2 regions of the Lysinibacillus sp. GW247-5R2A genome follow, and region 2 is predicted to be linked to the other one. Evidence: riboswitches for the same ligand, from Rfam matches in the RefSeq annotation. Region 2 holds a riboswitch; the other holds the start of a gene.
What was found. Region 2 has a riboswitch for cobalamin ahead of AC07YC_RS09805 ((2Fe-2S) ferredoxin domain-containing protein). Riboswitches for the same ligand answer to the same signal wherever they lie in the genome.

Region 1 (4,688 bases), on a different contig from region 2:
CGTAAAAATGTTAGGCATATGTCAATCGTTTAGGGGCTTGTTAATTATTTAAACTGTATGGTTCGTATTCATGAAGATCAGTAAGCCATTCCAAAACAGTTGGAGTGGCTTTTACTTTTCTCATCTCATAAATATCTATGTAAAATGGAGAGTGGGTTCATTTTCATAAAATAGATAAAAAGAGTTACTTTTAAAAAGTGAATAGATGTACTTCAACTAACGATGCTTAGTCGGTATATCAACCATGAAAACGAAAAATTTGACGAGAAAAAACTTAATAGATATTATAGATATGTTAAGTCCTTAATAGAGTGATTAGACCCAATCAGCTAAACTGTATCTTTTTTTATTGAGATCAATGCCTCATATATTATTGGCTTAACAAATGAAAAGAAAAAGATATCATACATATAATTTACGATGTCTTTTGCCTTAATTACAGATATTGAAGGTCTGTAATATATTGTGATGTGGAGGGAAATAATGATGAATCAATACGATTGTATAATTATAGGTGGAGGCCCTGCTGGGTTAAGTGCTGCCTTAACATTAGGAAGAGCGCGCAGAAAGGTTGCACTAGTTGATAATGGAACAAATAGAAATCGTGTAACTCAGGAGTCACATGGTTTTTTAACAAGAGATGGGATAAAGCCACAAGAATTTAAGAATCTCGCAAGTAATGATATAGAATCTTATCCTTCTATAACAATGATGGATCAAACCGTCATCGAAATAATTAAAGATGATATAACTGGTTTATTTCTAGTCAATACTTCGGAAAATAAATCTTATGTATCTGAAAAAATACTGTTAGCTACTGGAATACAAGAGGAATTTCCACTCCCACAAATCAAACAATATTATGGTAAAAGTTTGTTTAGCTGTCCATATTGCGATGGTTGGGAGCTGCGAGACAAGCCATTGGCTATCATTGCAGAAAACGAGGAGCATATTAGTCATATGACGAAATTGGTTTTTAATTGGTCACAGGATTTAATTGTTTTTACGAATGGTCATCAACTTTCTGAAAAGGTTCAAAATGATTTTGAACATAAGAAAATTAAGGTGTATACAAATGCTATTAAAGATTTACATGGGGATGATGGTAACTTATCTAGTGTTGAATTAGAAACAAGTGAGAATATTTTTAGAGCTGGTGGATTTGTTGTGCCAAGTTTTTATCGTCCCAATAAATTTGCTAAACTACTAAATTGTCAAGTTGATGAAAATGGAACAGTTATGACTGATGGTGCTGGACGAACAACTGGGGCTGGAATATATATTGCAGGTGAAACGGAAAAGGGTGGTCCCTCTTCTTTAATGATTGCAGCTGCGGAAGGCTTTAAGGCTGCTACAAGCATAAATATGGATATAACAATAGAAAGATTTTAAATGATGGTTAGCTGATGAGTCATATAAAATTCATCAGCTATTTTTAATAGAACTAATCGAGCTGGCGGAGAATGAACTTGAATATGTTATACTATAAATAACTAGAAAAGGTACATATTCATTGTAAATTAGTTGAAAAGGGTAGAACGGTTGAGCACATTTTAGTAGTTGTCGTTATGTTTTGTCGAACGAAAATGTGTCATTCTCGTAAGAGAGGGGTCCTACTTTAGACTAGTACAATAAAAAAATCTACGAAGATAGGATGTATGGAGTAGGATGCGAGATTTACATCATACTCAGAGTTTTACACATAATTGCATCTTTACTGTAAAGGAAAGATGCCTTTTTTATGTATAAAATTACTAGGGTGGCTACGTTTTTAGGTAAATAAGTGACTATTATTTTATTTTCTATTTTTTAATAAAAAAATGCTATCGCATTCATGCTTATATTTTTAGTTGCTTATATTTTAGTTCGTTCTTACAAGGTGATGTCAGAAAATATGAATAGTCTCAAATTGATGAACTTTTATTTCTCGATTTACTTTTTATACAAAGGATGGTACACTTAAAACTATCGAAAAACAATATATTGTGTTCGTTTTGTGTAGGTACTACTATATGTAGTTTAATAGGGAAGTTCGGTACTAGTCCGACGCTGTCCCCGCAACTGTAAAGCTGACGATGATTGTAACCACTGTGCATACGCATGGGAAGGAAATCAGAGATTGAAGCAAAGCCAGGAGACCTGCCTATATAAAACAAATTTATCATTTCTTCGGGGATTAAGAGATGGGAACGTCCGTATTTTTAGTATGTTAACGTTTCCATTTAAGCTATCTCTCTAGAAGAGGTAGCTTTTTTATTTTGTGAAAAGAGGGATTACTATGAAACTTTATACGAAAACAATCTGTCCAAAATGTCTATGGGTAAAATCCGAATTACAACGAGCAGGACTTGAAGCAGAAGTTGTTAATATTGATCATGATGAACAAGCGAAACAAACAATTATAGATGCAGGTTTTTTAAGTGTGCCTGTTTTAGAGGTGGATGAAACATTTATAGGTGATGTTCAGGAAATTGTTTCTCGTATTGAGATGATCACACTATGATCGTTTACGCTAGTCGTACAGGAAATGTCCGTAATGTTGTTTCTAAATTAAGGGCAGAATCTATTGAACTCTCTGAGGAATTAAGCTTGAATAAGCCTTATCTTTTAATTACATATACAGATGGCTTAGGTGATATTCCAGCAAAAGTGCAACGTTTTTTAGAAAAAAATAGAGATTTTTGTAAAGGGGTAGTTGCTAGTGGCAATAGTAACTTCGGACATACTGTATTTGGCGGTGCTGGGGAGAAAATTGCTACTACCTATCATGTACCCTTAGTGAGGAAATTAGATTTGCGTGGCAATCAAACAGATTATGAAGCAATACAAACGTTTTATGAAACGAGGGTAATGGGATGAAAACTTATTTAAAGCTTAATAATGACGTACTGAATCGTTATAGTACAACGGGACTACTAGAGCTAGAAAAGGACCGTGAGGCTACTCGCCGCTATTTTTTAGAATATGTCAACGTACGTTTACGTTATTTTATAGATATAGAGGAAAAAATCCGCTATTTAGTGGATGAGGGTTACTACGAAAAAGATTTTATCGACATGTACGAGATGGATTTTATAAAGAAGCTGTACAAGAAAGCATATGATTATAATTTCCGCTTCCCATCATTTATGAGCGCAAGCAAATTTTATGACAGCTATGCTATGAAAAGTCGTGATGGAGAAGAAATATTAGAAAAATATGAGGACCGTATTGTCATTATTGCCCTGTACTTAGCACATGGGAACACTGTATTAGCCAAACGTTCTGTTGAAGCAATGATGGAAGCCTATCAGCCAGCAACACCTACTGCATTAAATAGTGGAAAAAAAGCCCGTGGTGAATTAGTAAGCTGCTTTAAATTATCAATGGATGACTCTATGAATAGTATTGCTGAAAATATTGGCTATTGTTTAGAGCTTTCACGCCTAGGCGGAGGGGTCGGGGTTAACTTAACCGATTTACGTCCTTTAGGTGATCCAATTAAAGAAATACTAAATCGTGCAAGTGGTGTTATCCCAGTTGCAAAATTATTAGAAAACTCATTTAGTTATTCGAATCAGCTCGGTCAACGAAATGGCTCAGGAGTTGTTTATCTAAATATTTTCCATGCAGATATAGAGAATTTCATTTCATCAAAAAAACCAAATGCTGATGATAAAATTCGCCTCGCAACACTATCAACAGGAATTATTATTCCAAGTATTTTCTTCGATCTGATGAAACGCGATAAAGATATTGTGTTATTTAGTCCATATGATATTTTTAAAGAATATGGTAAACGAATGTCGGAAATTTCAATTTCAGAAATGTACTATGAACTACTTGATAATCCTAAAATCCGTAAAATTAAACGTTTGAATGCGCGTAGACTCTATACTGAGGTGAAAAAAGCTCAATTTGAATCAGGTTATCCTTTTGAAATTTTTGATGATAATGTCAATGAAGGACATCCACTAAAAAATATCGGTCGCGTAAAAATGTCAAACCTATGTACTGAAATCCTGCAAGTTCAAGAAACTAGTGTCATTACAGATCAAGATCAGCCTAACGAATATGGGTTAGATGTGTCATGTAATTTAGGGTCCATTGATATTCATGCAGCGAGTAAAGTAAATGATTTTGAAACATTAATCGATACAGCTATGTACTTATTAACAAATGTGTCACAAATGACATACATCAAAAATGTCCCATCGGTTGCGAAAGCGAATCGATTAATGCACTCAGTAGGGCTAGGTTGTATGAATCTTCATGGACATCTTGTTACGGAGGGCATTATGTATGGCTCGAAAGACTCTATTGATTTCATGGACCGCTTTATGGAAGCAATGAACTATTATTCTCTTAAATCATCGATGGAAATGGCTAAAGAAAAAGCAGAAACGTTCTACCGATTTGAAGATAGCGATTATGCTTCAGGTAGCTATTTTGATCAATATGTAAATAAGAATGATGAAGAGCTATCGCCAGCAGTGTTAAAAGCCCTTGGCAACATTCCAATTATCACTAATAAAATGTGGGGATTATTAAAGGAAGATGTTATGGAATTTGGTCTATTTCATTCCTATCGTTTAGCGATAGCACCAACCGGCAGTATTTCGTATATTCGTAGCTGTACGGCATCCATCTCTCCTTGTACAGAGCGTGTAGAGGTTCGTGATTATGCAGATAGTCGCACGATTTATCCA
Region 2 (4,688 bases):
ATCATCAAACACGGCTCGATAACAAGCCATCCCACAGCCATTGAAGCCAATATTTAACGTTTTCGGTAATGACATACCGCCAAGCTTTTCTTGAATTTCCTCCGCATATGGAATGGAATCTGCTTTTTCACCGTAGCAAAAATCGCAAGCCTTCAACGACAACACATCACCAATTGGTGCTAATAAAAAGCCTACTTCCTGTAATTTCTCAGTGATACGTTCAGGCGTTGTTGTAGGTATTTTTAAATGGATTTGATGATCTGGTGTATATTCCATTGATCCTTCTTCTCCTACAACCTCTGCTAACGTCATCATTTGCTGTGGTGTGAAAAATTTATTGGCCACGCCAGGGCTCACTGCCAATTCAAAAATTGATTCTATTTTTTGTTGTACAAGCTTTGGCGTAGCCTTGATAGCACTTGTTCCCTTTACCATTGCAAGCGCCGCTGTAGCCATTTCAAGTGCTGTTTTTTTCGGCTTTGGCATAACGGCTATACTGGGTTTATTCATTCTCCCTGCATTAGGGTCTGCCGCAAAGTCATTTCGTGCTGTTCCTGTCTCTTGATTCATCGCCCATGGCTCATTTTCTTCCCGTAAGCGTTGATGTGGACGTAATGGCTGTTTTTCCTCGCCAAGTGTATATTTACGTTGGTAGCCACGCGGTGTAATCATTTTATTATCATAGAAGAACGTAGATGAGTTTCCGATAATAACCGTTGTCAGCATACCAATATCATGTTCCAGCATTTCTGCCAATGTCGTCATCGTCACTTCCTGACGTTCTCGATAGGCACTTTTTACAAGTCCTACGGGTGTGTCAGGAGAACGATATTCTAAAAGAATTCGTTGTGCTTCGACAATTTGTCTTGTACGGCGACCACTTTTAGGATTGTATAAAGCAATAACAAAATCGGCCATAGCTGCGGCTTCCACACGCTTCGCAATTAAATTCCACGGCGTGAGATGGTCACTTAAACTAATGGTACAAGCATCATGCATAATGGGTGCACCAAGTAAACTAGCACATGAATTGATAGCTGAAATACCCGGGACGATCTCCACTTCAATACCAGTTGCCTCTGTCCAGCCTAGCTCAATTAATACTTCATACACTAATCCCGCCATACCATAAACGCCCGCATCTCCACTCGAAATGACCGAAACAATACTTCCTGCTTCTGCTTGACGAACGGCCTCCTGAGCACGTGACACTTCCTCTGTCATACCTGTACTGACAATGGATTTTGCGCTGACTAAATCTTGAATCAGCTCAACATAGGTTTTATAGCCTATGATCATATCACTTTGTTGTAAAGCCTCTACTGCACGTGTCGTAATATGCTTAAAGTCTCCAGGCCCAAAGCCTACTACGAAAATTTTCCCTTTTTGCGCCATGTTTTTACCCCTCTTTCACCTTTTCAATCCCTTTAATGGCTGTCGTTTGCGCTGTTCGCTGTAATGTCCCTTCTCGAAGTGTAAAAACATGATCGTTATATAAGGAATCATGATGCAAATCCTGTACAAGTGTTCTCGCATGCTCCGTTGATGGTACACGATACCAATTCCCCTGAGGGTAAGCAATCACAACACAAGCATCCTTGCATCGTCCATTACAGCGCGTTCTTGTCGTATGTATTTCTTTATCTAGTGCGTTACGCTGTATTTCATCTCGTATAGCTTGGGTAATTTCCTCCCCATCCTTGTTCATACAGCTACTGCCATTGCAAATAAAGAGATGTGTTTTCATCCCCTCTAAATTCCACGTTGTCATCTTATATCTCCCCTCATTTGCTTTTGGAAAAAAGAAAAAACCTTTACTCTGCCGAAGAGTAAAGGTTTGTAGAAGCCAAATAAAAACGAATAGATTGAAAGACAGATCCTCGCTTTTGCTTCAACTTCTCCCTCCGAAAAGTTTGCATGCACAATCTGATAAGCAGGTTTCCTGACTTAAGCTTCATTTTACTGTCGCACCTTCCCTAGTTTGCCCAGGTGGCATTGCGATTTCATCAGCTATTACAGTAGCGGGGGCTGTATTGGACTTTCACCAATTTCCCTATTATCTCGAGTTCTTCGAGCACTTATCGACGTTTTATATGAAATTTTTAATCGTATTTATAATAGAAAACTGTCTTAATCATATCTTATTATTTTAAAATTTCAATATTTCTTTAAAAAATCATGACAAATTTATCAATTTCATAGGAGGGTTGAAAGCTATTAAAAAATTGAATTTGCCCTCTTTAATCCTAAAATACGTTAGTTATCAGAATTTTCGACATTGATATTCTATTTTTAATTTTTCATAAAAAAAGTATAGCATATTTATGGAAATTCGTGATACACTTTGTCGTGAAATCTCACAACTTACAATTTTTCGGTGTAAAATGCTCGTCATTTTGCTTAAAAGGGAAGCCGGTTTAAGTCCGGCGCGGTCCCGCCACTGTAATAGGGAGCTTTATAGAACATGTCACTGTCCAATGGATGGGAAGACCTATAAAGTGTTGAACTAGAGCCAGGAGACCTGCCGACAATAAGTGATCGTTTCAGCCTACGAGGATAGGTGTGCGGCTTAGCAAATGAAAATGTTATTTGCTTTTTTAGCTATGCACTTTTCCAACAACGGAAAAGTGCTTTTTTATTACGCACGCTACATTCTAAAAATCTATTTACAGTTTGGAGGAAGAAAATTGAAGCTGTCTTGGTGGAAACTTAGTTATTTTCTATTGGCTTTTTTAATGGTGCCAAAGCGTGCCTTCGCCATGCATATCATGGAAGGTTTTTTACCAATCGAATGGGCGATTTTTTGGTGGGTAATCTCCATCCCATTTATTATTTTAGGATTGCGCTCTATTCGTAAAACAATTGAAGAAAACCCTGAAACAAAAATGATTCTGGGGCTGTCCGGTGCGTTTGCCTTTGTCCTATCAGCCTTAAAAATCCCTTCAGTTACAGGGAGCTGCTCACATCCAACAGGAGTAGGTCTCGGAACAGTCTTATTTGGACCGTTAGCGATGAGTGTCATCGGGACAATTGTTTTATTATTCCAATCTTTACTTTTAGCACATGGTGGGATCACAACATTAGGGGCTAATGCTTTTTCGATGGCTATCGTAGGCCCGTTTATCGCCTACTTTGTATTTAAAGGGGCGCAACAAATGGGGTTATCGTTTTCATTAGCTGTTTTCTTTGCGGCCATGCTTGGGGATTTAGGTACATATGTGGTGACTTCCGTTCAATTAGCACTAGCCTTCCCATCTGAAGTTGGAGGCTTTATGGCTTCCTTTACAAAGTTCGCAAGTATTTTTGCCTTAACACAAATCCCATTAGCTGTGAGTGAAGGAATATTAACAGTTATTGTCATGAACTTCTTGAAAAAATATAATATTAGCGAATTAAAATCTTTACGTGTTTTCTCTACAAAGGAGGCGCACTAATATGAAACGAAATTTATTACTTTTAGCCATCGTGGTGCTATTGGCCATTATCCCTCTTTTCGTCCAAAAGGGAGCAGAATTTGGAGGAGCCGACGGTGAAGCAGAAGCAGCCATTGGGGAAATCAATGCAGAATATGAGCCATGGTTTGATAGTTTATGGGAACCACCTAGTGGTGAAATTGAAAGCTTATTATTCGTGCTACAAGCAGCTATTGGTGCTGGTTTTATCGGCTACTTTATTGGCTATATGCGTGGCAAGCATAAAGAAGGTTAAGGATTATGTTACTCATTGATAAGTATGCGTATCTCAATAAGCTAGCGTTCGTTCATCCGCTAGAAAAAATGATATTTTCATTAGGACTACTTTTATTCACGCTTATTATGAGAGATGAACGACTTTCACTCATTACATTTTTTGTAATGAGTGCTTTTATCATTTGGGGCGCGAAAATTCCACTAAACTATTATGCGAAGCTATTATTACTACCTTGTTTTTTCTTATTCACAAGTCTCTTATCCATCATTATTTCGATAGCGCCAGCAGCGCATACATTACCAGCCCATATGGGGGCATTTACGTATATGAACTGGACAATTTTTATTGGGAGAGCCAGTATCGCTACCGCCCAGCAACTATTCTTTATTGTACTTGGCAGTATAAGTTGCTTATATTTTTTAATTTTAACGACATCAGTACAAGGAATATGTTATGTGCTCCGACAATGGCGGCTCCCTACTTTATTAGTTGAGCTAGTAGAACTCACCTATCGTTTTATTTTTATTTTTTTAGAAAGCATGCAAAAAATTCATTTGGCCCAGCAAGCCCGGCTTGGCTACCACTCACCCATGCAATGGTTACGTTCAGTATCCATGCTAATTGCCGCGTTGTTTATTGAAATGTTTCAGCGCAGTCGAGAGCTTAATCATGCCATGCAGGCCCGTGGTGGTGAAACTGTTTATTGGCATGAAACGGGCGCCTATAGCAAAAAAAACTGGCTTGGCATGACGGCTATGTTTTTATTCCTCATCATATATGGAGGGTACTTCTCATGACAGCATTTTATTTTAAACTTAACAACTTGTCGTATGCCTATGCAGATGGTACGAAGGCTTTGACAGATATTACATTAAACATTCCAAAAGGGAAAAAAATCGCTATACTCGGTCATAATGGAGCAGGAAAATCCACTTTATTTCAGCACCTTAATGGTATTTTGAAACCAACAGCTGGGACCATTTCATTTGATGGGGAAA

Region 1: another riboswitch for cobalamin. It lies ahead of AC07YC_RS01340 (glutaredoxin family protein); the one in region 2 lies ahead of AC07YC_RS09805 ((2Fe-2S) ferredoxin domain-containing protein).

Annotation. Positions count from the first base shown of each region.
Region 1 covers NZ_JBWKZL010000001.1:279,038-283,725, reverse strand. The annotation lists gene AC07YC_RS01345 (NAD(P)/FAD-dependent oxidoreductase) at 487-1,392, shown strand; cobalamin riboswitch at 1,984-2,161, shown strand; gene AC07YC_RS01340 (glutaredoxin family protein) at 2,279-2,503, shown strand; gene nrdI (class Ib ribonucleoside-diphosphate reductase assembly flavoprotein NrdI) at 2,500-2,859, shown strand; gene nrdE (class 1b ribonucleoside-diphosphate reductase subunit alpha) at 2,856-4,688, shown strand, end outside.
Region 2 covers NZ_JBWKZL010000005.1:157,924-162,611, forward strand. The annotation lists gene cobJ (precorrin-3B C(17)-methyltransferase) at 1-1,395, opposite strand, end outside; gene AC07YC_RS09805 ((2Fe-2S) ferredoxin domain-containing protein) at 1,400-1,771, opposite strand; cobalamin riboswitch at 1,916-2,097, opposite strand; cobalamin riboswitch at 2,359-2,543, shown strand; gene AC07YC_RS09810 (energy-coupling factor ABC transporter permease) at 2,688-3,434, shown strand; gene AC07YC_RS09815 (energy-coupling factor ABC transporter substrate-binding protein) at 3,436-3,708, shown strand; gene cbiQ (cobalt ECF transporter T component CbiQ) at 3,714-4,487, shown strand; gene AC07YC_RS09825 (energy-coupling factor ABC transporter ATP-binding protein) at 4,484-4,688, shown strand, end outside.